Geobacillus stearothermophilus ATCC 12980: one gene and its partner. The protein of the gene in region 1 binds, or shares a complex with, the protein of each later gene. Links are inferred from orthologs where the notes say so. Each region holds a gene or a part of one and is shown on either strand. Other genes may lie near its edges.

Region 1 (13,640 bases):
TTAGTTGCCACCGTCACCCCGGACCGTCCGTTTCCGTCGGTCGCTTGCATGCTGCAAGAGCGGCTTGGCGCCGTCAACGCCGCTGCGCTTGATATTAGCGCTGCCTGCGCGGGGTTTATGTACGGGATGGTCACGGCCGCCCAATTTATTGACACAGGCACCTACAAGTATATATTAGTAGTGGGGGCAGACAAACTATCGAAAATCACCGATTGGACCGACCGCAACACGGCGGTGCTGTTCGGCGATGGCGCCGGAGCGGTCGTCATGGGTCCGGTGTCGCCCGGGCGCGGGATTTTATCTTTTGAGTTGGGAGCTGACGGAACAGGAGGAAAACATTTATACAAAGACGAATATATCGTCATGAACGGCCGTGAAGTATTCAAGTTCGCCGTCCGGCAAATGGGAGAATCAAGCGTGCGTGTGCTTGAAAAAGCCGGGCTCACGAAAGACGATGTCGACTTTCTCATTCCTCATCAAGCGAACATTCGCATCGTCGAAGCGGCCAGACAGCGGCTCGAGCTGCCGGAAGAGAAAATATCGACGACGATCCGCCGATATGGCAACACGTCGGCCGCATCTATTCCGATTTCGCTTGTAGAAGAGCTGGAAGCGGGTAAAATCAGTGACGATGATCTCATCATTATGGTCGGATTCGGCGGCGGGCTGACGTGGGGCGCGATTGCCTTGCGCTGGGGCCGTTAACGGCACGGATATTATCGAAATAAAAAAAGGAGAGACGGAAACGATGGAAAAAAGACGAGTCGTCGTGACAGGCATAGGCGCCGTCACCCCGCTTGGGAATGACGCAGAAACGACGTGGAAAAACATCATCGCCGGCCAGTCCGGCATCGACATTGTCACCCGCGTCAATCCGGACGACTTTCCGGCAAAAGTGGCGGCGGAAGTGAAAGACTTCGATCCGTCGCTGTTTATCGACCGCCGCGAGGCGCGGAAGATGGACCGATTTACCCAATTCGCCGTCGCTGCGGCGCTTATGGCGGTCAAAGATGCCAATCTCAACATTCATGAAAGCAACGCTGAACGGGTCGGTGTTTGGATTGGTTCTGGCATCGGCGGTATGGAGACGTTTGAACAGCAGTTTGAGATTTTCCAGCAGCGCGGTTATCGCCGAGTGAGCCCGTTTTTCGTGCCAATGATGATCCCGGATATGGCCGCTGGGCAAGTATCGATCATCCTTGGAGCGAAAGGGATCAATTCGTGCACGGTGACCGCTTGCGCGACCGGGGCGAACTCGATCGGTGATGCGTTTAAAGTCATTCAGCGCGGCGACGCCGATGTCATGATCACCGGCGGGACGGAAGCGCCGATTACGAAAATGTCGTTCGCCGGTTTTTGCGCCAATACGGCTCTCTCAACCAATCCAGATCCAAAAACGGCGAGCCGCCCATTTGACAAAAACCGCGACGGTTTCGTCATGGGTGAGGGAGCAGGAATCGTTGTTTTGGAGGAATTGGAGCACGCGCTGCGCCGCGGCGCGAAGATTTACGCCGAAATTGTCGGTTACGGCGCGACCGCCGATGCGTACCATATCACCGCGCCGGCGCCGGGCGGCGAAGGCGGCGTGCGGGCGATGCGCCAGGCGCTTCAAGACGCCGGCTTGAAGCCGGAGGACATTGATTACATCAACGCCCACGGCACGAGCACCGAGTACAATGATAAGTATGAGACGGAGGCGATCAAAGAAGTATTCGGCGATCATGCCTATAAGCTCGCCGTCAGCTCGACGAAGTCGATGACTGGGCATTTGCTCGGGGCGACCGGCGCGGTGGAAGCGATTTTCTCCGTGCTGGCGATCCGCGACGGCATCATTCCGCCGACGATCAACTACGAAACACCGGATCCGGAATGCGACCTCGACTATGTGCCGAATGAAGCGCGCAAGCAAGACGTGCGTGTGGTCTTAAGCAACTCATTTGGATTTGGCGGCCATAATGCGACATTGATTTTTAAAAAATATGTGTAATGGATGAAAAGGAGAGCCTTGGTTGAGCAGAGCTGAAAACGCGTGACTAACGGCGGGTTCGGTTCAGCGTCAGGCTCTCTTTTTTGTTTTGTTTCACCGTCTTTTCCCTGCCGACATAACGTAAGAGAAAAGGAGGGAAAAGCGATGGGATTGCTTCCAACCGATCGATGGCTGGAAGAGGATGAGGGGGACCCGCTCCTGTTGTGCGGGAGGTTGAGTTCGTTTTTTAAAGGAGCGTCGGCGCGTGAGATTTACAGCTATTTACGGCTGTATGGCATGTACCGAAGCACTCGACAGGCCGAGCGGCTTTTGCCGGAGATGAAAGAGCGCCGTCTTTGGGAACGTCTTGGCCGTTTGTATGAACGGCAACGGGGGATATGGAAGGGGCCAGACGTTCCGGTATGTTTGCTGCCGGCCGATGACGAAAACTGGAAGCTTGTGCGCGAATTCCAAGGAAAAGGCGGGGTGGCGTTTGCTGATAAATTGTTTTTCTTCTTGCTGCCGGATCATGGCGACGAGGAGATCGCCGCGTTGGTGGCGCATGAATACAACCATGTATGCCGTCTCAAGCAGTTGCCGAACGAAGGCGAAGATGCGACGTTGCTGGATGCCGTCGTGATGGAAGGATTGGCGGAGCATGCCGTCACCGAGACAGTCGGCGTCAAGCAGTGTGCGGGATGGACGAAGTATTACACCGATCGGGAGATGGAACGGTTTTGGCGGCGTTATATTGTCCCGAACCAACATTTGCCCGTTTCGCATCCGCATACTTCCCGCATTTTGTACGGGCTTGGATGGCATCCGAAAATGGGGGGCTATGCCGTTGGGTATGCCATCATCCGTCGTTGCCTAGAAAGAGGCTATTCGCTCGCCCAATTGATGAAGATGGAAGCGAAAGACATCGCGGAGTTGGCGGGCTTTTCAGGCAAACAGCAAGGAGCGTCTTAGCTCGAAACCGCATGGCGGACGCCGCTGTCCGGTTATCACAAGAATCTTAGGGGCATCGGGCGCAAACAGGCATGTTGTCCATGGCGCCGACATATATGTAGAACAAGGACGTGGACAAGAAGGAAGGGAAAGCCCGGTGGTCCGCCTGTTTTTTTATTTGGTCGGTTTCGGTTTTTCAGTCGTCGGCGGCATGATGGTGATCGCCTATTTGAACATCATCACTCCAGAGCGTGGTTTTTACGAATACTTATCTTATATTTCGACAAGGGTGGAATGTTATTTATTCCCTATTGGCCTTCTTTTGATGTGGGGGAGCTTGACGTTTCCAAGCCGCAGCCCCTAGAGGGGAAAAGAGGACGAAATGGAATAAAATTCCCACCCTCTGCCTATACTGATGGACAAACACGTCTGGAAGTGAGGGGTCTCGCATGCTTTATCTGCACGACATTTGGGTCAACTGGTTTGAAGGAGAAGAGAACGGATACAACGTCTGTCATTTCCATGAATGGCGCAAGGACGATCAAATCGAGCTGCTCGACCAAGTGCCGCTGTTAAAAGTATCCCCGGCCCTGTTTCATTACATTGAAAACAGCTTGTCCGATCTTCCAAAACCGCTGCTAGACGATGTACATCAGAAGGCGTATGTCCGCAAAAACCATGAACGCATTCAGCTGGACTATTGTTTCGTTGTCACGGACGGCGCCGGCGTTTTGGCTGTCGATACAATCGGTTATCAAATCCCGATTCGCAAAAGCCGTCTCATTCCGCGTCAGGAACAACTCGTCTACGAAGTGGCGGCCGAAGCGGAGGAACGGGACTATCCGCTGCCGAGGTATGAAAAAGAATACCACATTTTATCGCCGGCTCCGGAACTGATGTGCGGACTCACGCGCAAAGAGCGGCAGTTGAAACAGCTGTTGTTTATGGCGCTTGACCAGCTTTATTCGACAAAAAATACTGCCCAGATGCGCTATTGGTATACGGAATGGGCGCCGGAAAAATACGCCGCTATTCAAAAAATGTCTTTTGATGAAGCGTGGGAACAATTGTATAACGAGACGAAATACGGGTGGTCCGAACGGCATGAGCAGCTGTGCGAAAACTTGATCAAAGGGCAGCCATTTTTCGAAAAACTGTGGGAAATGGAGCAAGAACCAAAAGTCAATTAAAAAACGGGCCAAGGCGATAGGCGCCTGCCCGTTTTTGTATGGCTTCGCTGGATGCGGCTATTTACCGCCGCCGCCCGAGCCCCATGGCTTGCTCCATTTTGCGCACCATTTCCGATGCAACCCGATTTGCTTTTTCCGCCCCTTCATCCAACACGCGGTCAAGCTCCTCGCTTTCCATCCAATGGTGATACCGCTCTTGAATCGGTCGAAGCGTTTCGATGACGACTTGAGCGAGGTCTGCTTTGAAGACGCCGTATCCTTTTCCTTCGTATTGCCGCTCCAACTCCTCGATCGATTGACCGGATAGGGTCGAATAAATATTGAGCAAGTTCGAAATGCCTGGCTTCGCTTCTTTGTCGTAGCGAATCGTTCCTTCCGAGTCGGTGACCGCGCTTTTGATCTTCTTCTCGATCGTTTTCGCATCGTCAAGCAGTGTGATGTACGCTTTCGGGTTGGGGTCGGATTTGCTCATTTTTTTCGTCGGGTCGACAAGCGACATGATGCGGGCGCCGACTTTCGGAATGCGCGCCTCAGGGATCGTAAACAGCTCGCCATACCGTTTGTTGAAGCGCTCGGCCAGATCCCGCGTCAATTCGATATGCTGCTTTTGGTCTTCGCCGACCGGGACGATGTCGGTGTTATAAAGCAAAATGTCAGCGGCCATCAGCGGCGGGTACGTGAGCAGCCCGGCGCTGACCGCCTCTTTGCCGGCCGATTTTTCTTTAAATTGCGTCATCCGCTCAAGTTCGCCGATATAAACGATGCACTGCAGCATCCAAGCGGCTTGAGCGTGCGCCGGCACTTCTGACTGGATGAACAACGTCGCTTGCGTCGGGTCGATGCCGACGGCCAAATACAAAGCGGCGAGGCGGCGGATGTTTTGCCGCAGTTCGTGTGGGTCTTGCCAAACGGTAATGGCGTGTTGGTCAACGATGCAAAAATAGCAGTTGTATTCATGCTGCAGCTCGACAAACTGCCGCAGCGCCCCAATATAGTTGCCAATGGTGATGACGCCGCTTGGCTGAATGCCGGAAAAAATGGTTTTCATCGATCTTCACTCCCTCAAGCCAAAAATAAAAAAGGCCCTGCCAGCCCTCTGATAGGGACGGTAGGACCGCGGTGCCACCCTATTTATTGCGTCAAGAAGCGCAATCGCTCAGCCCATGCTTTGCGCATGGCCCCCTGTAACGCGGGGAACGTCCTCGCCTACTGCGTCGCCGGTTCGGCGGGAAGCTCGAAAGCCCATTCCATATGGCTAGCCGCTTGTTCGCACCTTCCACAAGCTCTCTGAAGGCATCGCCAATATGTACTCTTCTTTCTCATCGCTCGGTTGATCCTAGATTTGCCTTATATTATACGGAAAACATTCAGCTGTTGCAACCTTATTGCACGGCATATCCGGCGGCAATCATCGCGAAAAACAGAAGCAGACCAGAAAAGAGAAGCGGATACGTGATGGCGAAACGCCGCGGACCGAGCAGCTCATCCGATTCATGTTCTGCTGCCGCTTCCTCAAGATACCGCTCCACCCTCGCGCTGCTTCTGCGCAATCGGCGAAACCCGTATGCGAATCCGTTGAAAAACCCGCGTTCATAAACAAACAAAAGCCCGCCGAGCGACAGAGGCAAAAGGGAGAGCAAAAACGAAACGTTAATAAAGGCCACCGTACTCCATGCTCCTTGCCCTATTACGATGAGTGCGCTTGCCGCCAGCATCGCAACGACGAGCCATCCAGTCCGCACAACCGTTTGTTTCATATCGTCTGTTCCCGCCTTTCCCTTCTCACTGCTTATTTTATCATAAATCATGTGGGCGGGAAGATTGTCAAAATTATTAACAAAATTATATCAAAAAATATAGAATAACCTGGAAGTTCAGGATAGATTTGCTTCGAAGCTGAAAGGAAGGGCAAAAAAATCATATTGTAATCGTTTTCTTTTTTCTGTAGGCAGAAATTTTTTGTTTACAATGGTGGCAAAAGTCGTTACAATGCAGGTGTAAATGCAATCCGATCCTCTCCCGTTTGTAAGTAGTTTGAATTTTTTTATTTTAAGGAAATAAAAAATCCTTTTCAAATATACTATCACAGGATATAATAAGCGATGTAAGTACAATCTTCTGAAATCAAACGGTTCAGAAGATTTGTAATACACTACATAAACCTAAGGGGGGTTTTTAGTGAAGAAGCGATTTTCTTTCTTCCTCGTCCTGCTTCTCGCGCTGTCAACGTTCCTCGCGGCTTGCGGCGGGGGCAAGGACAACGACAACGCCCAAGGCGGCCAGGGCGGCGAAAAGCCGGCGGAGAAAAAGGAGCAGGTGCTGAACTTGCTTGATTCCTCAGAAATTCCGACGCTTGATTCGGCGATGGCCACCGACCAAGTATCGTTTATCGTGCTGAACAACGTCATGGAAGGTCTGTACCGTTTAGGCAAAGACAACAAACCGGTGCCAGGGATCGCGGAAAGCTATGAAGTGAGCCAAGACGGCAAAACGTATACGTTCAAGCTTCGCCAAGATGCGAAGTGGTCGAACGGCGATCCGGTGACGGCGCACGATTTCGAATTCGCCTGGAAGCGCGTGCTTGATCCGAAGACGAAATCGGAATATGCGTACATTATGTACGACATTAAAAACGCGGAAGAAGCCAACACAGGCAAGGTGCCGCTTGACCAAGTCGGCGTCAAAGCCCTTGATGACTACACCCTTAAAGTCGAGCTGAAAAACCCGGCTCCGTATTTCGTCGGCTTGACGGCGTTTGGCACGTTCATGCCGCAAAACGAAAAATTTGTGAAAGCGCAAGGCGACAAATACGGTCTCGAAGCTAATACGACGCTTTACAATGGCCCATTCGTGTTGAGCGAGTGGAAGCATGAACAAGGTTGGGTATATACGAAAAACCCGAACTACTGGGACAAAGACAACGTCAAGCTGGAAAAAGTCAATGTGAAAGTCGTGAAAGACACGGCGACAGCCGTCAACTTGTATGAAACAAAACAAACGGACCGCGTCGGCTTGACGGCGGAGTTCGTGGATAAGTACAAAAACGACAAAAACTTCCATACGAAATTGGATCCGTCGATCTTCTGGCTGCGCATGAACACGAAAAAAGAACCGTTGAACAACGTCAACGCCCGCAAAGCGATTGCGATGGCCATCGACACGCAAGCGATGGTCGATACGCTCTTGAACAACGGTTCGATTCCGGCGAAGTTCACCGTTCCGAAAGACTTCGTCACCGGTCCGGATGGCAAAGACTTCCGCGATGTGAATGGCGATTTGGTCAATTACAATCCGGATGAAGCGAAAAAATTGTGGGAGCAAGCGAAAAAAGAGCTGGGCAAAGACAAATTTACGCTTGAATTGCTGAACTTTGACACCGACAACGCGAAGAAAATCGGCGAGTATGTGAAAGCGCAGCTTGAACAAAACTTGCCGGGCTTGACGATCAACATTAAGCAACAACCGTTTGCACAAAAACTGAAGCTCGAAAGCAACATGCAATATGATTTGTCGTTCTCCGGCTGGGGTCCGGACTATCAAGACCCAATGACGTTCCTGCAGCTTTGGACGTCGACAAGCCCGCACAACCAAACAGGCTGGTCGAATGCTGAGTACGACAAGCTGATCAAAGACGCGCAAACGACGCTTGCCAACGATCAGCAAGCTCGTTGGGATGCGATGCTGAAAGCAGAAAAAATCGTCTTTGAAGGAATGCCGATCGCTCCGCTGTACCAACGCGGCGCTGCCTATTTGCAACGCGAGTATGTCAAAGACTTCGTCACGCATACATTCGGCGCCGACTACAGCTTGAAATGGGCGTATGTCGAGTAATCCGTTGTTCTCTTGAAAATGCGGAGGAGAGTATATGCCTAGGCATATACTCTCCTTTTGCCTGTCAAGGCGAAAAATGTCGAAAAACAACGAAGATTATAGAAAAGCAGAGGAGGTGCGGTCATGGCGCGGTATACGCTTCAGCGGTTCGTTTATATGATCATCACGTTGTTTATCATTGCGACGTTGACGTTCTTTTTAATGAAGCTGTTGCCTGGTTCGCCGCTTCAGAACCAAGAGAAATTAACGCCGGAACAGAAGGCGCTTATTTTAAAAGAGTACGGATTGGATAAGCCCGTGCCGGTTCAATACATTCAATATTTAGGGAATTTGCTGAAAGGAGACTTGGGGGTATCGTTCCAATATGACAACCGCCCCGTGACAGAGCTCATCAGCGATCGAATCGGCCCGTCGGCCCAGCTCGGGTTTCAGGCGATTGTGTTTGGGACGATCGTCGGGTTGATTCTCGGAATTGTCGCGGCGATTCGACATAATCATTGGGAAGATTACACTGCTACGGTCATTGCGGTGTTGGGCGCCTCGATTCCGTCGTTTGTGTTAGGGGGGTTTTTGCAATATTTTATCGCTGTGAAACTGCAATGGCTTCCGGTCGCTTTTTGGGAAGGCTTCAAATATACGATTCTCCCGACATTGGCGCTGTCTGTCGGGGTCATCGCTAGCATCGCCCGTTTTATGCGCACAGAAATGCTGGAAGTGTTAAGCTCTGACTACATTTTGACGGCTCGGGCGAAAGGGATCAGCCAGGCGGGGGTTATCATCAAGCACGCCATCCGCAACTCGCTTATCCCCGTCATTACCATTTTAGGACCGATGACCGTCAATTTAATGACGGGAACGCTTGTCATTGAGAAACTGTTTGCTGTCCCTGGTCTTGGGGAACAGTTTGTCCGTTCGATTGAACTGAACGATTACCCGGTTATTATGGGAACGACGTTGTTTTATTCCGCCTTGTTGATTTTGGCAGTATTCATCGTTGATGTGTTGTACGGGGTTGTCGACCCACGCATCCGGTTAGCGGGAGGGAAAAAATGATGGCGAAACAACAATACGAACAACTGTCACCGGAATGGTTTCAGCCCGCCCCGCCGAACGTTGGTGAGCAGGAAAAAATCAATCGTCCAAGCTTGACGTTTTGGCAGGATGCTTGGCTTCGCCTTCGGGAAAACAAGGCAGCGATCGTCGGGCTCGTGATGATTATCATCTTGGCGCTCATGGCGATCATCGCCCCGATGGCGAGCGACCGGACGTATAAAGATCAAAACTTGCGGCATGCGAAACTTCCACCGAAAATCCCGGTGCTTGAACATATTCATTGGCTTCCGTTTGACGGCCGGGATGCGAACGGCGTTGATGTGTATAAACAGCGCGGCGTGAAAGAGTACTATTGGTTTGGCACGGATGACTTAGGACGCGACTTGTGGGTGAGGACGTGGTATGGCACGCGTATCTCCCTTTACATTGGTTTGCTGGCGGCGTTGATCGACTTATTGATCGGGATTGCGTACGGCGGCATTTCCGGCTACTATGGCGGCCGCGTCGACAATGTGATGCAGCGGATCATCGAAATTTTAAACGGCATCCCGTATTTAATTATGGTCATTTTGTTCATTTTGATTTTTGAGCCTGGAATCATTTCCATCACGCTGGCGATGGTCATTACCGGTTGGACGACGATGGCGCGGATCGTGCGCGGACAAGTGTTGAAATTAAAGAACATGGAATACGTGCTGGCGGCAAGGACGCTCGGAGCGCCGACATCACGGATTATTTTCAAACATTTGATCCCGAACGTCATCGGCCCGATCATTATTACGACGATGTTCACGATTCCATCGGCCATCTTCACTGAGGCGTTTTTGAGCTTTATCGGCCTTGGCATCCGTCCGCCGGAAGCGTCGCTTGGCTCGCTTGTCAATGACGGATACAAATCGATCCAAACATATCCGCATTTAATGATTATTCCGGCCGTTGTCATCAGCTTGCTCATTTTAAGCTTCAACTTGGTGGCAGACGGAATTCGCGATGCACTCGACCCGAAAATGCGCAAATAACCGACGGAAGGGGTGAAACCGATGGAGAAAATTTTGCAGGTGAACGATTTGCATATTTCCTTTGACATCCACGCCGGTGAAGTGCAGGCGGTTCGCGGCGTCACGTTCGACTTGTATAAGGGAGAAACGCTGGCGATCGTCGGCGAGTCAGGGTCTGGGAAATCAGTGACTTCAAAAGCGTTGATGCGCCTGTTGCCGACGCCGCCGAGCCGAATCAAGCAAGGGGAAATTTTATTTGAAGGAAAAGACTTGACCAAGCTGTCGGAGAAAGACATGCAATCGATCCGCGGGGCGAAAATTTCAATGATTTTCCAAGATCCGATGACGTCGCTCAACCCGACGATGACGATCGGAAAGCAAATTATGGAAGCAATTTTAAAACATCAAAAGCTGTCGAAAGAGGAAGCGCGCAAACGGGCGATTGAACTATTGCAGCTGGTCGGCATTAAAAACGCCGAGCTGCGCATGAAGCAATACCCGCACCAATTTTCCGGCGGAATGCGCCAGCGTGTTGTCATCGCCATCGCCTTGGCGTGCAATCCGAAAATTTTGATCGCTGATGAACCGACGACCGCGCTGGATGTGACGATTCAGGCGCAAATTTTGGAGTTGATGAAAGACATTCAGAAAAAGCTCGGCATGTCGATTATTTTCATCACCCATGATTTAGGGGTTGTCGCCAACATGGCCGACCGAGTGGCGGTGATGTATGCCGGGAAAATCGTGGAGATCGGCACGGTGGATGAAATTTTTTACAATCCGAAACATCCGTACACCTGGGGATTGCTCGCCTCGATGCCGAGCCTTGATCATAAAGATACGGAGCTGTATTCGATCCCGGGCTCGCCGCCGGATTTGTTAAATCCGCCAAAAGGCGATGCGTTTGCGCCGCGCAATCCGTATGCGCTCAAAATCGACTATGAGCTCGAGCCGCCGATGTTCCAAGTGTCTGATACGCACTATGCGGCGACATGGCTGTTGCATGAAAAGGCACCGAAAGTGGAACCGCCGGCGATCGTGCGCGAACGGATGAAACGGTTTGCTGACATCGTCGCCCGGAAAGGAGGGAAGCCGCGTGGCTAAGCAAAAGCTGCTTGAAGTGAAAAACTTAAAACAATACTTCCCGGCCGGCCGCGGCGAGGTGGTGAAAGCGGTCGACGGCGTCACGTTTGACATTTATAAAGGAGAAACGTTCGGCCTTGTCGGCGAGTCGGGCTGCGGCAAGTCGACAACGGGGCGGACGATCATTCGGCTGTATGAGGCGACAGACGGAGAAGTACTGTTTAACGGCGTTAACGTACACGGCAAAAAATCAAAAAAAGAGCTGAAAGAGTTAAACCGAAAAATGCAAATGATTTTCCAAGATCCGTATGCGTCGTTGAATCCGCGGATGACGGTCGCCGACATTATCGCTGAGGGTATTGACATCCACGGATTGGCGAAAACGAAAGAGGAGCGGATGCAGCGCGTCTATGAGCTGCTTGAGACGGTCGGGTTGAACCGCGAGCATGCGAGCCGCTATCCGCATGAGTTTTCCGGCGGGCAACGCCAGCGGATCGGCATCGCCCGGGCGCTCGCCGTCGAACCGGAATTCATCATCGCCGATGAGCCGATCTCGGCGCTGGACGTTTCCATTCAGGCGCAAGTCGTCAACTTGCTGAAGCGCCTGCAGCGTGAAAAAGGGTTGACGTACTTGTTTATTGCCCATGACTTGTCGATGGTCAAATACATCAGCGACCGGATCGGCGTGATGTATTTCGGGAAAATGGTCGAGCTCGCTGAATCGGAAGAGCTGTACCGCAATCCGATCCACCCATACACGAAGGCGCTCTTGTCGGCCATTCCGCTTCCTGATCCGGAAACGGAGCGGACGCGCAAGCGGATCGTTTACGATCCGGCGCAACATGGCTACAAAGATGGAGAGGAACTTGAATTCCGCGAAATTACGCCTGGCCATTTTGTGCTTTGTTCGGAGGAAGAGTATAAGCGGTATCGGGCGATGTATGCCTAGCCGAATCGAAAAAAGCGCCGCTCTTTCACCGCTGCATGATGCGAACGGTGAAAGAGCGGCGCCCACCTATGCGCCTGTTTTGGTGCGTTATTTTTTTCCCCCGACGACTTTCCATCCTTGTTGGATGCGGCGGGAGGCCTCGACATGCTTTCCACTTTTGTTTCGGCCGAACATCCGCTCTCCGATCGTGTTGCTGATGTTCCCCATCAATGCGGTGAGGACGACGATCAATGCCGAAGCAATGGCAAAGTCGATGAAATAGCCGGCCATCGGTTCTTCCTCCCTTTTCCTTTTCTACTTTGATTGTAGAGGATTTGCCTTCACTTTGGAAGAGGAAAGAAAGAAAATTGCATTTATCATCGAAAAACTATATCTTTCTTGGCCGATGTATTGTATAATATATTATGTTAAAGTCATTTCAATTTGCAAACGATTGGCAAAGCGGCTGATCGCTAGACTGGCGTCCAGGCCGTGTCGCTATGCTGTCAGACGTCAAACCGTCATAGCGGTGCACGTCTGTCGTCTGACGGACGAGGGAAGCAAGGGATTCCTTGTCAAAAGGAGTGATCGAAGTGGTCAAGCTATACACATCACCGAGCTGCACGTCATGCCGGAAGGCGAAGGCGTGGCTCGAGAAGCACAATATTCCTTATGTAGAACGCAATATTTTCTCTGAACCGCTCACGGTTGAAGAGATTAAAGAAATTTTGCGGATGACGGAAACGGGAACGGACGAAATCATTTCGACCCGTTCGAAAGTGTTCCAAAAGTTGAACATTAACTTGGAAGCTTTGCCGCTGCAAGATTTGTACGAGCTGATTCAGAAAAACCCAGGCATTTTGCGCCGGCCGATCATCATTGATGAAAAGCGGCTGCAAGTCGGTTATAACGAAGATGAAATCCGCCGCTTTCTGCCGCGCAAAGTGCGGGCGTATCAGCTTCGTGAAGCGCAGCGGCTGGTGAACGGGTAATAAAAAAACTTCTACATGGTCTGCCATGTAGAAGTTTTTTATCATTTGCTTTATGTGGCGCGCGACCGGCGGTGGGCCGCCAAGCCGAGCAAAACGGCAAGAATGGCCGTTAAGACCGGAAACAACGCCTCCCAGCGCGGGTCGTAAAACGGACGTAGCCGCTCTTCGGCAGTGATCATGTTTCCGGCTGTGTATGCCAAAAGGGCGCCGCCGGCATAAATCAGAAACGAAAACCGTTCCATGGCATAAAGGATGATTTTGCTGCCTAAAATGATGATAGGAACAGAAAAAAGAAAGCCAAAGATGACAAGCCCCATATGGCCTTGGGATGCTCCGGCGATGGCGATGACGTTGTCCATGCCCATAACGACATCGGCGGTGACGATCGTCTGGACGGCTTTCCAAAGCGACGGTTCGGCTTTAATGGCGGCATGTTTTTCGTCTTTTTGCCCCATGAGCTTCAAGGCGATCCAAAACAGGAGGAGGCCGCCAGCTAGCTGCAGAAACGGGATGGTCAACAGCCATACGACCGCTGCGGTCAGCAAAATGCGGACGGCGATCGCCAGCGCCGTGCCGAGGACAATGGCGATGTTCCGCTTTTGTTCCGGCAAGTTGCGGCTCGCTAACGCAATGACAACCGCATTGTCCCCG
Region 2 (17,410 bases), 320 kb from region 1 along the record:
TTCATGGCGTGCGAACGTGTGTTGCCGAACGATTTTTTCTTGCCGGTAATGAAGCATTTCGCCATCGTTTTTCCCTCCTTGCTTTTACATCCCTCTAAAAACACTATTATAATTTATCATACAACGGAAGGGATTGCAATAGACGCGCTCTTTCTCTTTCAAGAAAATGTCCTTGACATATATTTCAGTTTTCGGCTAAATAATACTAGTGGGCGGCCGAGCGCTTTGAAAACAGAAAACGTTATAGTACAATGGGGGTAGCTGTGCGAGATACGCAAAGGGGGAACGAACATGTCAATTGAATGGCAAACAAAATATGGGCGCATTGAAATTGCCAATGAGGTCATTGCCATGATTGCCGGGGGAGCGGCCGTCGATTGCTACGGCATTGTCGGAATGGCGTCGAAAAATCAAATTCGCGACGGGCTGTCGGAAATTTTGCGCCGTGAGAACTTTTCCAAAGGAGTTATCGTCCGCGAGGAAAACGGCGAAGTACATATCGACATGTACATCATCGTCAGTTACGGGACGAAAATTTCCGAAGTCGCCCACAATGTGCAGTCGAAAGTGAAATATACACTCGATCAGACGCTTGGATTGGCGGTTCAGTCCATCAACATTTACGTCCAAGGGGTTCGGGTGGTGAATCCGTAGTAAGGGGGAATCAGCCGGTGGCAATGAGGACGCTTGACGGAAGACGGTTTGCCGATATGGTGCAGCAAGGAGCCGCGCATTTGGCGAACAACGCCAAGGCGGTCGATGCGCTGAACGTCTTTCCGGTTCCAGATGGCGATACAGGAACAAACATGAACTTGTCGATGACGTCCGGAGCGAAAGAGGTGAAGGCGCATGTCTCCGACCATATCGGCAACGTCGCCGCGGCGCTGGCGAAAGGATTGTTGATGGGGGCGCGCGGCAATTCCGGCGTTATTTTGTCGCAGTTGTTCCGCGGGTTTGCCAAAGCGGTGGAAGGCAAACCGCAAGTGGACGGCTTCGAATTTGCCGCCGCCCTGCAAGCGGGGGTCGATACGGCCTATAAGGCGGTGATGAAGCCGGTCGAAGGAACGATCCTCACCGTAGCGAGAGAGGCGGCGCGAAAGGCAATTGAAACAGCGAAAAAAGATCGCGATGTCGTATCGGTGATGGAAGCGGCGCTTGCGGAGGCGAAAGCCGCGCTCAAGCGCACGCCGGAGCTGCTGCCGGTCTTAAAGGAAGTCGGGGTTGTCGACAGCGGCGGCCAAGGGCTTGTGTACGTGTACGAAGGATTCCTTGCCGCTTTGAAAGGAGAAGCTGTCAGCACCGCTCCCGCCGAAGTGCCGATGGAAGAGCTTGTAAAGATGGCTCATCATCAAAGCGCGCAAAGCCATATTCATACCGACGAAATTGAGTTTGGCTACTGTACGGAATTCATGGTTCGGTTTGAGAAGGACAAACTGGCCCAGCATCCGTTTTCCGAAGAAGTGTTTCGCCGCGACTTGAGCCGATTTGGCGATTCTTTGCTTGTCGTCGCCGACGACGAGCTTGTCAAAGTGCACATCCATTCGGAAACGCCGGGCGAGGTGTTGACCTACGGCCAGCGCTACGGAAGTCTCATCAACATTAAAATTGAAAACATGCGCGAACAGCATGCCAACATCGTCGGCAAAGAGGCGGAACGGCCGCTGCAAGCCGGCGCGGAAGAAGCGAAGCCGTACGGCATCGTTGCCGTCGCGATGGGCGCCGGCGTGGCCGAATTGTTTCAAAGCATCGGCGCGCACGCGGTCATTGAAGGCGGACAGACGATGAACCCAAGCACCGAAGAAATCGCGGAGGCCATTCGCCGCGTCAACGCGGAGACGGTGTTCGTGCTGCCGAACAACAAAAATGTCGTGATGGCGGCCAAACAAGCGGCCGAGCTTTCCGAGCGGCAGGTGATCGTCATCCCATCGAAAACCGTTCCGCAAGGCATGGCGGCGCTCTTGGCGTTCAATCCAGCGCAGTCAGCCGAGCAAAACGAGCGGGCGATGACGGCGGCGCTTTCGCGGGTGAAAACGGGGCAAGTGACGTTTTCCGTGCGCGATACAACAATCGATGGCGTCGAAATCGAAAAAGGCGACTACATGGGGCTGTTCGATGACCGCATCGTCGTCGCCGATAAGGACAAGTTGGCCGTGACGAAGCGGCTGCTTGATGCGCTCATTGACGAGGAAAGTGAAATTGTCACCATTTTGTACGGCGAGGATGCGACCGAAGTGGAAGTGGAAACTGTTGTCGCCTATCTGGAAACGGAATATGATGGAGTGGAAGTCGAAGTGCACAACGGCCGGCAACCGCTCTATCCGTTTATCATTTCCGTCGAATAATATTATGTTAAAATAATAGAAGGGAGCATTCCCTTCTATTTTTTATGCGAACGGAGGAAAGGCACCGATGAAATATAAAAGCGTCTTTGACATCATCGGCCCGGTGATGGTCGGACCGTCAAGCTCGCATACCGCCGGGGCGGCGCGCATCGGCCTCGTCGCGCGCAAGCTGTTTGGAAGACAGCCTGAATGGGCGCACATCTCGTTTTACGGCTCGTTTGCCGAAACGTACCGGGGGCATGGGACCGATGTGGCCATCGTCGCCGGGCTGCTTGGATTTGATACGTTTGATGAGCGCATCCCGGACGCTCTGGCGATCGCTCAGGCTGCGGGAATGGACGTCTCGTTTTCCGCCGAAGAGGCGATTCCGCATCACCCGAACACGGCGCGTGTGCGCATTGGCGACGGAAAAGGGGAGCTTGAGCTTGTCGGCGTGTCCATTGGCGGAGGGAAAATTGAAATCATCGAGTTAAACGGGTTCGAGTTAAAGTTGTCGGGCCATCACCCAGCGCTATTAATCATGCATAACGACCGTTACGGGACGATCGGGGCGGTGGCCAGCGCGCTGGCGAAGCATGCCATTAATATCGGCCATATGGAAGTATCGCGCAAGGAAAAAGGGAAGGAAGCGCTGATGACGATCGAAGTCGATCAACCGTTGACCGACGAGCTTTTGCAAGAGTTGGAGCAGCTGCCTAACATTATTCAAGTAACCAAACTCGTTGATTAAATCGAAAACGGTTCCATGTTTTGCGAAGACAGCCATGATGACGGACAGGAAGGATGGGGAAAAGAGAATGTTTCGCAATGTTGCCGAGCTTGTTGCATTGGCGGAAAAAGAGCAAATCAAAATCGCTGAGGTGATGATCCGCCAAGAAGTCGGAGTGAGCGGGCGCAGCCGGGAGGAGATTATGGCGCAAATGGAGCGCCACCTCGAAGTGATGGAGCGGGCTGTTGAAAGAGGGCTGCAAGGAGTCGTTTCCCGCTCGGGGCTGACAGGCGGCGATGCGGTGCGGGTGCAGCGCTATATCGAGCAGGGCCGCTTTTTGTCCGGGGAAACGATTTTGGATGCCGTCAGCAAAGCCATGGCGACAAATGAAGTGAACGCGGCCATGGGCGTCATTTGTGCAACGCCGACAGCGGGCTCAGCCGGCGTTGTCCCCGGGACGCTGTTTGCCGTGAAAGAGCGGTTGAATCCGACGAGAAAAGAAATGGTCGAATTTTTGTTCACCGCTGGGGCGTTCGGCTATGTCGTTGCCAACAATGCTTCCATCTCAGGGGCGGCCGGCGGCTGTCAAGCCGAAGTCGGTTCGGCAGCCGGCATGGCGGCTGCGGCGCTCGTTGAGCTGGCCGGCGGAACGCCTGCTCAAGCAGCCGAAGCGATGGCGATCGCCTTAAAAAATATGCTAGGATTAGTATGTGATCCTGTCGCTGGCTTGGTCGAAGTGCCGTGCGTCAAACGGAATGCGATGGGGGCGGCCAACGCCATGATCGCTGCTGATATGGCGCTGGCCGGTGTAAAAAGCCGCATTCCGTGTGATGAAGTGATCGAGGCGATGTACCGCATCGGCGCGGCCATGCCGGTGGCGCTGAAAGAAACTGCGCAAGGGGGGTTGGCCGCGACGCCGACCGGCCGCGCCATCGCGGCCCGCATTTTCGGCGCTTCTGCGGCATCGAAGTGAACGAAACGATGCAACAGCCGGTGACGGCGGTCAAAGGCATCGGTGAAGAAACGGCTGCGGCGCTCGCCGACATCGGCATCACAACCGTCGGCGACCTGCTCATGTATGCGCCGTACCGGTATGACGATTACGAACAAAAAGATCTAGCCGCCGCCCGCCATGAAGAAAAAGTGACAGTGGAAGGGAAGGTGCACAGCGCCCCGCTTGTAACGTATTACGGAAAAAAAAAGTCGCGCCTTTCCTTTCGCCTGCTTTCCGGCCGCTATTTAATCACGGTTGTCTGCTTCAACCGCCCGTATTTGAAAGAAAAACTCGCCTTCAATGAAACGGTGACCGTAATCGGCAAATGGGACCGGCACCGGCAGGCGATCAACGCCTATGAGCTTCGTTTCGGGGCCGCCCCGGAGACGGCCGGCATTGAACCGGTCTATTCGGTGCGCAGCCCGCTGACGGTCAAAACGATGCGCCGGCTCATGAAGGCGGCGTTCGCCCAGTTTGGCGCGCACATTCCCGATCCGCTGCCGCCCGCTTTGCGCCGCGCCTACCGTCTTGTCGACAAGCAGGAGGCGGTTCGCGCCCTTCATTTTCCGCGCTCGCGTGAAGAGTTGCACCAGGCGCGACGCCGGCTCGTCTATGAAGAGTTTTTGCTGTACCAGCTGAAAATGCAGGCGTTTCGGCGAATTGTGCGCGACGGGCAGCACGGCGTCGCCCATTCGTTTTCCGAAGAGCGGCTGGCGGCGTTTCTTTCCGCTTTGCCGTTTTCATTAACGAACGCCCAGCGGCGCGTCATCAAGGAGATTTTGGCCGATATGCGGGCGCCAAGGCAAATGAACCGTCTTTTGCAAGGCGATGTCGGCTCCGGCAAGACGGTCGTGGCCGCCGTGGCGCTGTATGCGGCGGTATTGTCCGGCTTTCAAGGAGCGCTGATGGTGCCGACGGAAATTTTGGCTGAGCAGCATGCCCGCTCGCTCGCCGACCTGTTTGCCGGCACAGATGTCACGCTGGCGCTGTTGACAAGCTCCGTGAAAGGGAAGAGGCGCAAAGAGCTGCTTGCGGAATTGGAGGAAGGGGCGATCGACATCGTCATTGGGACGCATGCGTTGATTCAAGAAGGTGTACAGTTTCGCCGGCTCGGCCTCGCCATTACTGATGAGCAGCACCGGTTTGGCGTCGAGCAGCGTCGCATTTTGCGCGAAAAGGGGCATGCCCCGGACGTGCTGATGATGACGGCGACGCCGATTCCGCGCACGCTGGCGATCACGGCGTTCGGCGATATGGACGTATCAGTGCTCGACGAAATGCCGGCCGGGCGGAAGAAAGTGGAAACGTATTGGGTCAAGCATCATCAATTCGCGCGTGTGCTCGATTTTATCGAAAAAGAGCTTCGTCGGGGGCATCAGGCGTACGTCATTTGTCCGCTTATTGAAGAGTCGGAAAAATTGGATGTGCAAAATGCCATTGATGTTCATAGTCAGCTCGTCCACTACTACCGCGGGAAATATGAGATCGGCCTCATGCACGGCCGGCTGTCGGCCGATGAAAAAGAAGCGGTGATGCGAGCGTTCAGTGAAAACCGCATTCATGTGCTCGTTTCGACAACGGTCGTGGAAGTCGGGGTGAATGTGCCGAACGCCACCGTGATGGTCATCTATGACGCCGAACGGTTTGGACTTGCCCAGCTTCATCAGCTGCGCGGCCGGGTCGGGCGGGGGGACGCCCAGTCATACTGCATTTTAATTGCCGACCCGAAATCGGAAGTCGGCAAAGAACGGATGCGCATCATGACGGAGACGACGGACGGGTTTGTGCTGGCGGAAAAGGATTTGGAGCTGCGTGGTCCAGGCGATTTTTTCGGCACGAAACAAAGCGGGCTTCCGGAGTTTCAATTTGGCGATCCGGTGCATGATTACCGCATCTTGGAAGTCGCGCGCCGCGATGCCGCCAAACTCGTGTCGACGACGGCGTTTTGGAGTGATGAAGCGTACGCGGGGCTGCGCGCCGAACTTGAGGCGTCCGGCGTGCTCGATGGAGAAAAGCTAGATTAATAGGCAGGCGGCAAAATGTGACCGCTTTTCACTTTTTCTGCTTGCATTCCGTTTTTTGATATTATATATTACTTTTAGTACCTAGTCATAAAACCGGACGGTGTAACGAATCGATGAGAAAAAGCAAACGCGAACGGCAACGGCTGCTGCAGGAGACGATCCGGGAAAATCCGTTTATTACCGACGAAGAGCTGGCAGAAAAGTTCTCAGTCAGCGTGCAGACGATCCGCCTCGACCGGCTTGAACTGTCGATTCCGGAGCTGCGCGAGCGCATTAAACATGTCGCCCGCCAGTCGTTCGCGGATAAAGTGCGGGCGCTGCCGCTTGAGGAAGTGATCGGCGATATTATCGACATTGAGCCGGATGAGAGCGCCATTTCCATTTTCGATGTGAAAGAAGATCATGTGTTCCGGCGCACCCGCATCGCCCGCGGCCATCATTTGTTCGCCCAGGCGAATTCGCTCGCCGTTGCCGTAATCCATGACGAATTGGCGCTGACGGCGAAAGCGACGATCCGCTTTGTTCGTCAAGTCAAGGAAGGCGAACGGGTGGTGGCGAAGGCGAAGGTGACCGGCAAAACGGCGAACGGGCGCACGATTGTCGACGTAAACAGCTACGTCGGCCAAGAGCTCGTGTTTTCCGGAACGTTCGAGATGTATCGTTCAAACATAGAGAAAAAGGATGGCGACAGCAATGAACATCGCGATTGATGCCATGGGAGGCGACCATGCTCCACGCGAAATCGTCCTTGGGGCGGCTCGAGCCGCCGCGCATTTTCCCGACATTCATATTACGCTTATCGGCGACGAAGCGAAAATCCGTCCGCATGTGCCGGACGGAGGGCGCCTGTCGATCCTCCATGCCGATGAGGTGATTGAAGCGACCGATGAGCCGGTGCGGGCTGTGCGGCGCAAAAAAAACTCGTCGTTGGTGCGCATGGCGGAAGAAGTGAAAGAAGGACGCGCTGACGCGTGCATATCGGCCGGCAATACTGGTGCGTTGATGGCGGCTGGGCTGTTTGTCGTTGGGCGGATTGCCGGCATCGACCGGCCAGCGCTCGCGCCGACATTGCCTACGCTAGACGGGCGGGGGTTTGTCTTTTTGGATGTCGGCGCCAATGTCGACGCCCGCCCGGAGCATTTGCAGCAATATGCGATTATGGGGCACGTGTATGCCCAACAAGTGCGGGGCATCGCCAAGCCGCGCATCGGCCTGCTCAACGTCGGCACCGAAGATCAAAAAGGGAATGAAACCGTGAAGCGGGCGTTCTCCTTGCTGAAAGAAACGAACCTTCATTTCATTGGCAATGTGGAGGCGCGCGATTTGCTCAATGGCGTGGCCGATGTCGTTGTCGCTGATGGGTTTGCCGGCAATGTCGCCTTAAAAACGATCGAGGGAACGGCGATGGCGCTTTTTTCGTTGCTCAAGCAGACGCTGACAAGCGGCGCGGTCGCAAAACTCGCCGCCGCTGTCCTCAAGCCGAAGCTCGCCGGACTGAAAAAGATGATGGACTACTCCGAATACGGCGGGGCGGCGTTGTTCGGCTTGAACGCTCCGGTCATTAAAGCGCACGGCTCATCCGATGCGAACGCTATTTTCCATGCCGTCCGCCAAGCGCGCGAGATAGTGGCCCATGATGTCATTGGCACGATCAAAGCGGAGCTCGAGCGGGCATAATGGATAAAGGAGGAAGCAAAATGGGTAAAATCGCCTTTTTATTTCCGGGACAAGGGTCGCAAACGGTCGGCATGGCCAAGGACGCCGCCGACCGCGACGCCCGCGCCCGTGCGGTGATTGAGGCGGCTGACGAGCGGCTCGGATTTCCGCTTTCTTCGCTCATGTTCAACGGGCCGCAAGCTGAGCTGACGCTGACGTACAACGCCCAGCCGGCGCTTTTGACCGCTAGCATCGCCTTGCTTCAGCTCGTAGACGGAGAAGGCTTGAAGGCCGATTACGTCGCCGGCCATAGTTTGGGTGAATACACGGCGCTCGTGGCCGCCGGCGCCATGTCGTTTGCCGACGCTGTCTATGCGGTGCGCCGCCGCGGCGAGCTGATGGATGAAGCGGTGCCGGCCGGCGAAGGGACGATGGCTGCCGTATTAGGGATGGAGGCAGAGGCGCTCGAAGCGGTGACGAACGAAATTGCCGCCCAAGGCCATCCGGTTGAGCCGGCCAATTTCAACTGCCCGGGGCAAATCGTCATCTCCGGTTCGAAAGCGGGAGTGGAAAAGGCGGGGCAGTTGGCGAAAGAGCGCGGCGCGAAACGCGTCATTTCGCTGGAAGTGAGCGGACCGTTCCATTCGTCGCTCATGAAGCCGGCGGCGGAAAAACTGCAGGCTGTTCTTGACAGCCTGGCCATTGAAGATGCTGCTGTTCCCGTCATCGCCAACGTAACGGCTGAGCCGGTGACGAAGAAAGAGGACATTGCCCGTCTTCTTATTGAACAGCTCTATTCGCCGGTGCGCTGGGAACAGTCGGTGCGCACGCTGTTGGCGCTTGGGGTCGACACGTTTGTCGAAATCGGACCGGGGAAAGTGTTGTCCGGTCTCGTGAAAAAAATCGACCGCAACGCCCGTGTTTATGCGGTAAACGATCTCGCTTCCTTGGAAACGACCATTGCGGCGCTGAAAGGAGAATAACAAAACAATGCTTGAAGGAAAAATCGCCCTCGTTACCGGGGCGTCGCGCGGCATCGGCCGGGCGGTTGCCTTGGAGCTCGCCCGTCAAGGGGCGAACGTCGTTGTCAACTATGCCGGCAGCGAGGCAAAAGCGAATGAAGTCGTTGAGATGATCCGCTCGCTCGGCCGCGAAGCGATCGCCGTCCAGGCGGACGTCGCCCGGGCGGAGGAGGTGGAGCGCTTGGTGAAAACAGCGCTCGACCAGTTCGGCCGCCTCGACATTTTGGTGAACAACGCCGGCATTACGCGCGACAATTTGCTCATGCGGATGAAAGAAGAAGAATGGGATGCGGTGATTAATACGAACTTAAAAGGGGTATTTCTTTGTACGAAGGCTGTGACACGGCCGATGATGAAGCAGCGCGGCGGCCGGATCATCAACATCGCCTCCGTCGTCGGGGTCATCGGCAACCCTGGGCAGGCGAACTACGTGGCGGCCAAAGCCGGCGTCATCGGATTGACGAAGACGGCCGCGCGCGAACTCGCCAGCCGGAACATCACCGTCAACGCCGTCGCACCGGGATTCATTACAACCGATATGACCGAAGCACTCAGCGAGGAATTGAAGGGGGAAATGTTAAAACAAATTCCGCTCGCCCGTTTCGGCGAGCCGGATGACGTCGCCCGCGTTGTGGCGTTTCTCGCGTCCGACGCCGCCGGCTACATGACCGGCCAGACGCTTCACGTTGATGGCGGCATGGTCATGCCGTAACAAAAGGCGGCTAGTATTTTCCCTGAGAATCGACTATAATCATGAAGGGAGGTGAACAGAATGGCAGACGTATTGGAACGTGTCACGAAAATCATCGTCGACCGGCTCGGGGTTGACGAATCGCAAGTGACGCTCGAGGCGAAGTTCAAAGACGATTTGGGTGCTGACTCGCTCGACATCGTCGAATTGGTCATGGAGCTCGAAGACGAATTCAACATGGAAATTTCCGACGAAGAAGCGGAAAAAATTGTCACAGTCGGAGATGCTGTGAACTACATAAAAAGCCATCTGTAATCCCGCTTTTTTGCAAAGTCCCGTTGCTCCGAACGGGGCTTTCTCTGCTTTTTAAGAGGCACACGGGACCTAGCCGCGGAAAAAAGGCGCCTTTGCCACTCGCGTAGCGGGATGGTGAACGGATATAATAAAGGATAGTATACGGCCAGTTTTGTCTGGAACGAAGTCGGAGGGCATTTTTATGTCAAAACAAAAAGACAAAGAACGCATCCACGAAAAAAGGCGGGCGAAGTTTCAAGAACTGCAAAGGAAAATCGGGATCACCTTCCAAAATGAAAAGCTGTTGATGCAAGCGTTCACCCATTCATCGTATGTGAATGAGCATCGGCGGCGGCTTCACGAGGATAATGAACGGCTCGAGTTTTTGGGCGACGCCGTGCTGGAGCTGACCGTTTCCCAATATTTGTTTCAAAAATTCCCACATATGAGCGAAGGGCAGTTGACAAAGCTGCGGGCGGCCATTGTCTGCGAGCCGTCGCTTGTGAAATTTGCCAACTCCCTGTCGTTTGGCGAACTCGTTTTGCTTGGCAAAGGCGAGGAGCTGACCGGCGGACGGACGCGCCCGGCGCTTTTGGCTGACGTGTTTGAAGCGTTTATCGGCGCCCTTTATTTGGATCAAGGAATGGAGGCGGTCCTCCATTTTTTAGGGCAAACGATCTTTCCAAAAATAGATGAAGGTGCTTTTTCTCATGTGATGGATTTTAAAAGCCAGCTGCAGGAACTCGTGCAGCGCGACGGCAGCGGGACGCTTGAATACACCATTTTGGAAGAAAAAGGACCGGCCCACAACAAAGAGTTCGTCGCCCGCGTGGCGTTAAACGGCCAAGAGCTCGGCATCGGTGTCGGCCGCTCCAAAAAGGAAGCCGAGCAGCATGCGGCACAAATGGCGCTTGAGACGCTGCGGGCTGCCGAGCGGCCATAGAAAGGCTGGCGCTTTTACGTCAGTCTTTTTGTATGAACATTTTTTCTCGACGCACTGTGGTGGTATATTGAAAACAGCAGCCTGTCCCGGTCCGCTCCGGCGGGCCGAGATCAAAGCGGAAAGATGGTGAAGCATCGTATCATGTTCCTGAAACGGTTAGATGTGATCGGCTTCAAATCATTCGCCGACCGCGTATCGATTGATTTTGTCCCCGGTGTCACGGCGGTTGTCGGCCCGAACGGAAGCGGCAAAAGCAACATTACCGACGCGATCCGCTGGGTGCTCGGCGAGCAGTCGGCGAAATCGCTGCGCGGGGCAAAAATGGAAGACGTCATTTTCGCCGGCAGCGACTCGCGCAAGCCGCTGAATGTCGCCGAAGTGACGATCACGCTCGACAACGAAGATGGCTTTTTGCCGCTTGAGTATCAAGAGGTGAGCATCACCCGGCGCGTTTACCGCTCCGGGGAAAGCGAGTTTTTCATCAACCGCCAGCCGTGCCGCTTAAAAGATATTGTCGATTTGTTTCTGGACTCCGGGCTTGGCAAGGAGGCGTTTTCGATCATCGGCCAAGGCCGGGTCGAAGAAATTTTAAGCAGCAAGCCGGAAGAGCGGCGTACGATTTTTGAAGAAGCGGCCGGTGTCTTGAAATACAAGCTGCGCAAAAAAAAGGCGGAAACAAAACTTGCGGAAACACAAGACAACTTGCATCGCGTCAACGACATTTTGCATGAGCTCGAACAGCAGCTTGAACCGCTTCGGATGCAGGCGTCAATCGCCAAAGAGTATTTGGAAAAACGCGAGGAGCTCGAGCGGTTTGAAGTGGCGCTTATGGTGCACGACATCGAGGAGCTGCACCGGCAATGGAGCGGACTGAAGGAAGCGCTTGATCGGCACCAGCAAGAGGAAGGAGCGCTGGCGGCGGCGTTGCACAAAATGGAAGCCCATATCGAACAGCTGCGCGACCAAATGGCGGCCATTGACGAGTCGATCGACGGCCTGCAGCAAGTGCTGCTGTTGGCAAGCGAGGAGCTTGAAAAACTCGAAGGCCGGAAGGAAGTGTTAAAAGAGAGGAAAAAAAATGCAGAAAAGCGGAAAGAGCAGCTTGAGGAGACTGCCGCCGCTTTAACGGCGAAACAGCGCCGTCTGGCCGAACGGCTCCGTGCAGAGCGGGCTGAGCTCGCCCGGCTTGAGGCCGCTGCCGCGGCGCTGGAGAAAGAGCTGAAAGAGAAACAAATGTCGCTTTCCGAGTATGAGGTTGATCTTGAGGAGGAGATCGAGCGGCGAAAGGGCGATTATATCGACCTTGTCCACGAACAAGCGGCGTTGAAAAACGAGCGCACGCATGTGGAGCAGGCGATCGGCAAGCTGCAGGCCAAGCGGGCGGCGCTCGACGAAGCGAACCGCCACCATCTTGCTGAACGCGAGCAGATAGAACGAAAACTGGCGGCTTCGCGTGCTGAGCAGTCCCGCCTTGAACAAGCCATCGCTGAGACGAGCGGGAAGCTGGCTCATATGACGGCCGCACTTGCGGCACAAAAGGCGGAGCTCGAACGGAATGAGTCGCTTTTGCAGCAGGCGCGTCAATACCGGCAGCAAACAAAAGCGCGCAAGCAATGGCTGGAAGAGATGCAACACGATTATGCCGGCTTTTTCCAAGGGGTGAAGGAAGTATTAAAAGCGCGCGACCGGCTTCCCGGTATTCATGGTGCAATCGTTGAGCTGATCCGCGTGCCGGACCGCTACGAAACGGCGCTCGAAACGGCGCTCGGCGGCGCGATGCAGCACATCGTCGTCGACAGCGAAGCGGCGGCGCGGCAAGCCATCCACTATTTGAAAACGAACGGCCATGGGCGGGCGACGTTTTTGCCGCTTGATGTCATTCAAGCGCGCGCCCTGTCGGAGCGGGAGCGGGCGATGATCAGCGGCCATCCGGCGTTTGTCGGCATCGCAAGCGAGCTGGTCGAGTACGATCGCGCCCACCAGGCGGCGATCGCCCATTTGCTTGGCCACGTCATCGTCACGGCGGACTTAAAAGGAGCCAATGAACTCGCCAAACTCCTTCAGTACCGCTATCGGCTCGTCACCCTTGACGGCGATGTCGTCAGTCCGGGCGGCGCGATGACCGGCGGCGGGGCGGCGAAAAAGACGGCTTCGCTGTTGGGCCGAGCCCGCGAGCTCGAGGCGATGGCTGCCAAATTGCGTGAAATGGATGAAACGATCGCCCGGCTCGAGCGCGATATCGCAGGGAAAGAGCGAGAGCGGGCGGAGCGGGAACGGGAGGCGGCTGCGCTGCAAGAGAAGATGGCGGCGCTGCAGCAGTCGTTGCAGGCGCAAAAAGACGAACAACGTGAACTCGACTGGCAAAAAAAGCGGATCGACGAGCGGCTCGCGCTGTACGATGAAGAAAAAGCGAACGATGAGCGTGAAGCGGCGGAACTCAACCGCCGTCTCGTCGCCGTTGACAGACAGCTTGAGCAGCTTGCCGGAAAGCTGCAAGCGATTGACGACGACATCAGCCGGCTGCAGGCGCAAAAACAGACGGAGCAAACGACAAAAGAAGCGCTGCAAGCCGCGATCACAGAACAAAAAGTCGCTTTGGCCGAGACGAAAGAACGGGTGAAACACGCGCGGCGGACAGTGGAGGAGCTTGAAACGGAATTGGCTGAAACGGCCCGCGAGCTCGAAGCAGCCGAACGGGAGCGCGCCGCCCTTGCCGCCGAAATGAACGCGCCGTCCTGGAACGAGGACAAACTGGAGCAACAGCGGCAGCAAAAGCTAGAAGACAAGCAAAAAACGATTGAACTCATCGCCAGCCGCCGCGAACAGCGGCTTGACTGCCAAGGGCGGCTTGAGCATTTGGAGCGGGAATGGAAAGAAGCGAAGCGCCAGCATAAACAGCTTGTCGATGTGGTCAAAGACGAAGAAGTGAAGTTGAACCGGCTGGACGTTGAGCTTGATAACTTGCTCACCCGGCTTGGCGAAGAGTATGGAATGTCGTTTGAGGCGGCCCGTTTGGCCTATCCGCTTGAAATCGGGGCCGAAGAGGCGCGCAAGCGAGTGAAGCTGATCAAGCGCGCCATCGATGAGCTCGGCACCGTCAATTTAGGAGCGATCGATGAATATGAGCGCGTTTCCGAACGGCACCGTTTTTTGAGCGAGCAAAAAGCCGATTTGGAAGAGGCGAAAGCGACGCTCCATCAAGTGATCGACGAAATGGACGAGGAAATGAAAAAACGGTTTTTTTCAACGTTCGAACAAATCCGCGCTCATTTCGGCGAGGTGTTCCGCGAGCTGTTCGGCGGCGGGCGCGCCGATTTGCGCCTGACTGACCCGAACGACTTGCTTGAAACCGGGGTGGAGATCGTCGCCCAGCCGCCGGGGAAAAAGCTGCAGCACTTAAGCCTGCTTTCAGGCGGTGAGCGGGCGTTGACGGCGATCGCCCTTTTGTTCTCGATTTTAAAAGTGCGCCCAGTGCCGTTTTGCGTCCTCGATGAAGTCGAGGCGGCGCTTGATGAAGCGAACGTGCAGCGCTACGCCCAATATTTGAAGCGGTTCAGCCGCGATACGCAATTTATCGTCATCACCCACCGGAAAGGGACGATGGAAGAGGCGGACGTGCTGTATGGCGTCACGATGCAAGAATCGGGCGTCTCGAAGCTCGTTTCCGTCCGTTTGGAAGACTCCAAGCAACTCGTGTCGTCATAGAAAGGAGGAGCCTCGATGGGCTTTTTTCAAAAGTTGAAAGAAAAGTGGACAAAACAGGCGGATGCCGTCACGGAAAAGTTTAAGGAAGGGCTGTCGAAAACGCGCGATTCACTCGCCGGGAAAGTGAACGACTTGATCGCCCGCTACCGGAAAGTCGATGAGGAATTTTTCGAAGAGCTGGAGGAAATTTTAATCGCCGCTGACGTCGGCGTGGCGACCGTCATGGAACTGGTCGATGAGCTGAAAATGGAAGTGAAGCGCCGCAACATTCAAGATTCGGCGCAAATGCGCGACGTGATCGCGGAAAAACTGATTGACATTTACCGCGCCGGCGCCGATGACAACGAGCTTTCCGCCTTGAATATGCAAGAAGGAGGGCTGACGGTCATATTGTTCGTCGGCGTCAACGGCGTTGGCAAGACGACGACGATCGGAAAACTGGCGCATAAGCTGAAATCGGAAGGGAAATCGGTGCTCTTGGCCGCAGGCGACACGTTCCGCGCCGGAGCGATTGAGCAGTTGGAAGTATGGGGCGAACGCGTTGGGGTCGATGTCATTAAGCAGGCGGCCGGCTCCGACCCGGCGGCCGTTATGTACGACGCCATTCAGGCGGCAAAAGCACGCAGCGTTGACGTGTTGTTGTGTGACACAGCCGGGCGGCTGCAAAACAAAGTGAACTTAATGAAAGAGCTTGAAAAAGTGAAGCGCGTCATCAGCCGCGAAATCCCGGGCGCTCCGCATGAAGTGCTGCTTGTGCTTGATGCGACGACCGGGCAAAATGCGATGAGTCAGGCGAAGCTGTTTAAAGAAGCGACCGATGTGACCGGCATCGTGTTGACAAAGCTCGACGGAACGGCAAAAGGCGGCATCGTGCTCGCCATTCGCAACGAGCTGGCCATCCCGGTGAAATTCGTCGGCCTCGGCGAAAAGATGGACGATTTGCAGCCGTTTGATGCAGAAAAATATGTATACGGACTGTTTGCCGGTTTGTTCGATGAACAATAACGGCTAGTTGGCCAGTTGCATGCCGTTTAGCGGCTCGTACGGCATCGGCGCGGCCTGCATCCGTGTTTTCCCGCCAGGCTGGCGGCCAACCGCGCCCCAGCCTTGCTTTTATGGGGGGAAAAATCGTCCTCATCTTGACAAGAGCCGGAAAACAAAGTACACTCACTTGTAAAGGGAATTTACTTAACAACGGGGGAGGGAGCGTTCGGTGCTCGAAAAAACGATGCGCATGAACTATTTGTATGATTTTTATCACGCGCTGTTGACGCCGAAACAGCGCAATTACATGGCGCTGTACTACTTGGACGACTACTCCCTCGGGGAAATTGCTGAACAATATGAGGTGAGCCGCCAGGCGGTGTACGATAACATCCGGCGCACAGAAGCGATGCTTGAGCAGTATGAAGAGAAGCTCGGGCTGCTGCAAAAATATGAACAGCGGCGGCAGGCCATCGAGCGGCTGAAAGACTACATCAGCCGGCATTACGGCGCTGACGCCGAATTGGCGGCGCTTGTCCGCGAGCTGGATGAACTTGATTAAAAAAAGGGGGTGGCCGCCATGGCGTTTGAAGGATTGTCCGAACGTTTGCAGCAGGTGATGAACCGCATCCGCGGCAAAGGGAAAGTCACCGAAGCGGATGTCAAAGAGATGATGCGCGAAGTGCGTCTCGCTTTGCTCGAGGCTGACGTCAACTTTAAAGTCGTCAAAGATTTCATCAAACGGGTGAGCGAACGGGCCGTCGGGCAGGAAGTGATGAAAAGCTTGACGCCGGGCCAGCAGGTGATTAAAGTGGTCAAAGAGGAGCTGACGGCGTTAATGGGCGGCGAACAGAGCAAAATCGCGGTCGCCAAAAAGCCGCCGACGGTCGTCATGATGGTTGGCCTGCAAGGGGCTGGGAAGACGACAACGACTGGGAAGCTCGCCAACTTGCTGCGCAAGCGCCATAACCGGAAGCCGCTGCTGGTCGCTGCTGACGTCTACCGCCCGGCGGCGATCAAGCAGCTGGAGACGCTCGGCAAACAGCTGAACGTTCCTGTCTTTTCGCTCGGCGAGGACGCCAATCCAGTCGAGATCGCGAAACAGGCGCTCGAGCGGGCGAAAGAAGAGCATTACGACTATGTGCTGATCGACACGGCCGGCCGCCTTCACATTGATGAGGCGCTCATGGATGAACTGAAGCAAATGAAAGAGGCGGTCAAGCCGGACGAAATTTTCCTCGTTGTCGACGCCATGACCGGTCAAGACGCCGTCAATGTCGCGCAAAGCTTCCATGAACAGCTCGGCATCACCGGCGTTATTTTGACGAAGCTCGATGGCGACACGCGCGGCGGGGCGGCGCTGTCGATTCGCGCCGTGACGGGAGCGCCGATCAAGTTCGCCGGGATGGGCGAAAAACTGGATGCGCTCGAGCCGTTTCATCCGGAGCGGATGGCGTCCCGCATTTTAGGGATGGGCGATGTCTTGACGCTCATTGAAAAAGCGCAGGCCGCCGTTGATGAGGAGAAGGCGAAAGAGCTCGAACAAAAAATGCGCACGGCCACCTTCACGCTTGACGACTTTTTGGAGCAGCTCGGCCAAGTGCGCAAGCTCGGGCCGCTTGACGAACTGATTAAAATGCTGCCGGGAGCCAATAAAATCAAAGGGCTTTCCAACATTCAAGTCGATGAAAAGCAAATCGCCCGCGTCGAAGCGATCATCCGCTCGATGACGAAAGAGGAGAAAATGCATCCGGAAATCATCAACGCTAGCCGCAAAAGGCGAATCGCCAAAGGGAGCGGCACGACCGTGCAAGACGTCAACCGGCTGCTCAAGCAATTTGATGACATGAAAAAAATGATGAAAATGATGACGAATATGCCCAAAGGGAAGAAAAAAGGATTTCGCTTCCCATTTATGTAAATGATGTTCTGTTAAGCGAAAAACCTTTACAAACGGAAAAAGAATTGTTAATATACTATCTTGTGTGAACACTATACGGAGGTGCGTACAAACTATGGCAGTAAAAATTCGTTTAAAACGCATGG

What was found.
Region 2: the proteins of fabF (region 1) and acpP are in contact, whole or in part, in a solved structure (PDB 6OKG), measured with the Escherichia coli proteins. The link is inferred for Geobacillus stearothermophilus ATCC 12980 from one-to-one orthologs.

Annotation. Positions count from the first base shown.
Region 1 is NZ_CP128494.1:674,456-688,095, forward strand. The notes cover bases 1-2,867. They hold fabF (beta-ketoacyl-ACP synthase II), read left to right. Parts: upstream 1-748; coding sequence 749-1,987; downstream 1,988-2,867. Other genes in these bases: QSJ10_RS03640 (beta-ketoacyl-ACP synthase III), read left to right, coding at 1-705; QSJ10_RS03650 (DUF2268 domain-containing putative Zn-dependent protease), read left to right, coding at 2,132-2,867. Outside these bases: more of QSJ10_RS03650, read left to right, coding at 2,868-2,935; QSJ10_RS03655 (YuzI family membrane protein), read left to right, coding at 3,072-3,278; QSJ10_RS03660 (YjbA family protein), read left to right, coding at 3,364-4,104; trpS (tryptophan--tRNA ligase), read right to left, coding at 4,166-5,152; QSJ10_RS03670 (DUF3899 domain-containing protein), read right to left, coding at 5,487-5,861; QSJ10_RS03675 (peptide ABC transporter substrate-binding protein), read left to right, coding at 6,283-7,935; opp3b (oligopeptide ABC transporter permease), read left to right, coding at 8,059-8,988; opp3C (oligopeptide ABC transporter permease), read left to right, coding at 8,985-10,007; QSJ10_RS03690 (ABC transporter ATP-binding protein), read left to right, coding at 10,029-11,090; QSJ10_RS03695 (ABC transporter ATP-binding protein), read left to right, coding at 11,083-12,018; QSJ10_RS03700 (hypothetical protein), read right to left, coding at 12,106-12,288; transcriptional regulator SpxA, read left to right, coding at 12,591-12,989; QSJ10_RS03710 (TerC family protein), read right to left, coding at 13,040-13,640. UniProt on the Escherichia coli protein: Involved in the type II fatty acid elongation cycle. Catalyzes the elongation of a wide range of acyl-ACP by the addition of two carbons from malonyl-ACP to an acyl acceptor.
Region 2 is NZ_CP128494.1:981,785-999,194, forward strand. What follows is about bases 8,265-11,136. They hold acpP (acyl carrier protein), read left to right. Parts: upstream 8,265-9,519; coding sequence 9,520-9,753; downstream 9,754-11,136. Other genes in these bases: fabD (ACP S-malonyltransferase), read left to right, coding at 8,265-8,708; fabG (3-oxoacyl-[acyl-carrier-protein] reductase), read left to right, coding at 8,716-9,459; rnc (ribonuclease III), read left to right, coding at 9,935-10,675; smc (chromosome segregation protein SMC), read left to right, coding at 10,817-11,136. Outside these bases: rpmB (50S ribosomal protein L28), read right to left, coding at 1-65; QSJ10_RS05305 (Asp23/Gls24 family envelope stress response protein), read left to right, coding at 292-654; QSJ10_RS05310 (DAK2 domain-containing protein), read left to right, coding at 672-2,342; sdaAB (L-serine ammonia-lyase, iron-sulfur-dependent subunit beta), read left to right, coding at 2,410-3,072; sdaAA (L-serine ammonia-lyase, iron-sulfur-dependent, subunit alpha), read left to right, coding at 3,140-4,024; ATP-dependent DNA helicase RecG, read left to right, coding at 4,021-6,069; transcription factor FapR, read left to right, coding at 6,183-6,779; phosphate acyltransferase PlsX, read left to right, coding at 6,763-7,746; more of fabD, read left to right, coding at 7,767-8,264; more of smc, read left to right, coding at 11,137-14,380; signal recognition particle-docking protein FtsY, read left to right, coding at 14,396-15,385; QSJ10_RS05370 (putative DNA-binding protein), read left to right, coding at 15,594-15,926; ffh (signal recognition particle protein), read left to right, coding at 15,945-17,285; rpsP (30S ribosomal protein S16), read left to right, coding at 17,380-17,410. UniProt on the Escherichia coli protein: Carrier of the growing fatty acid chain in fatty acid biosynthesis.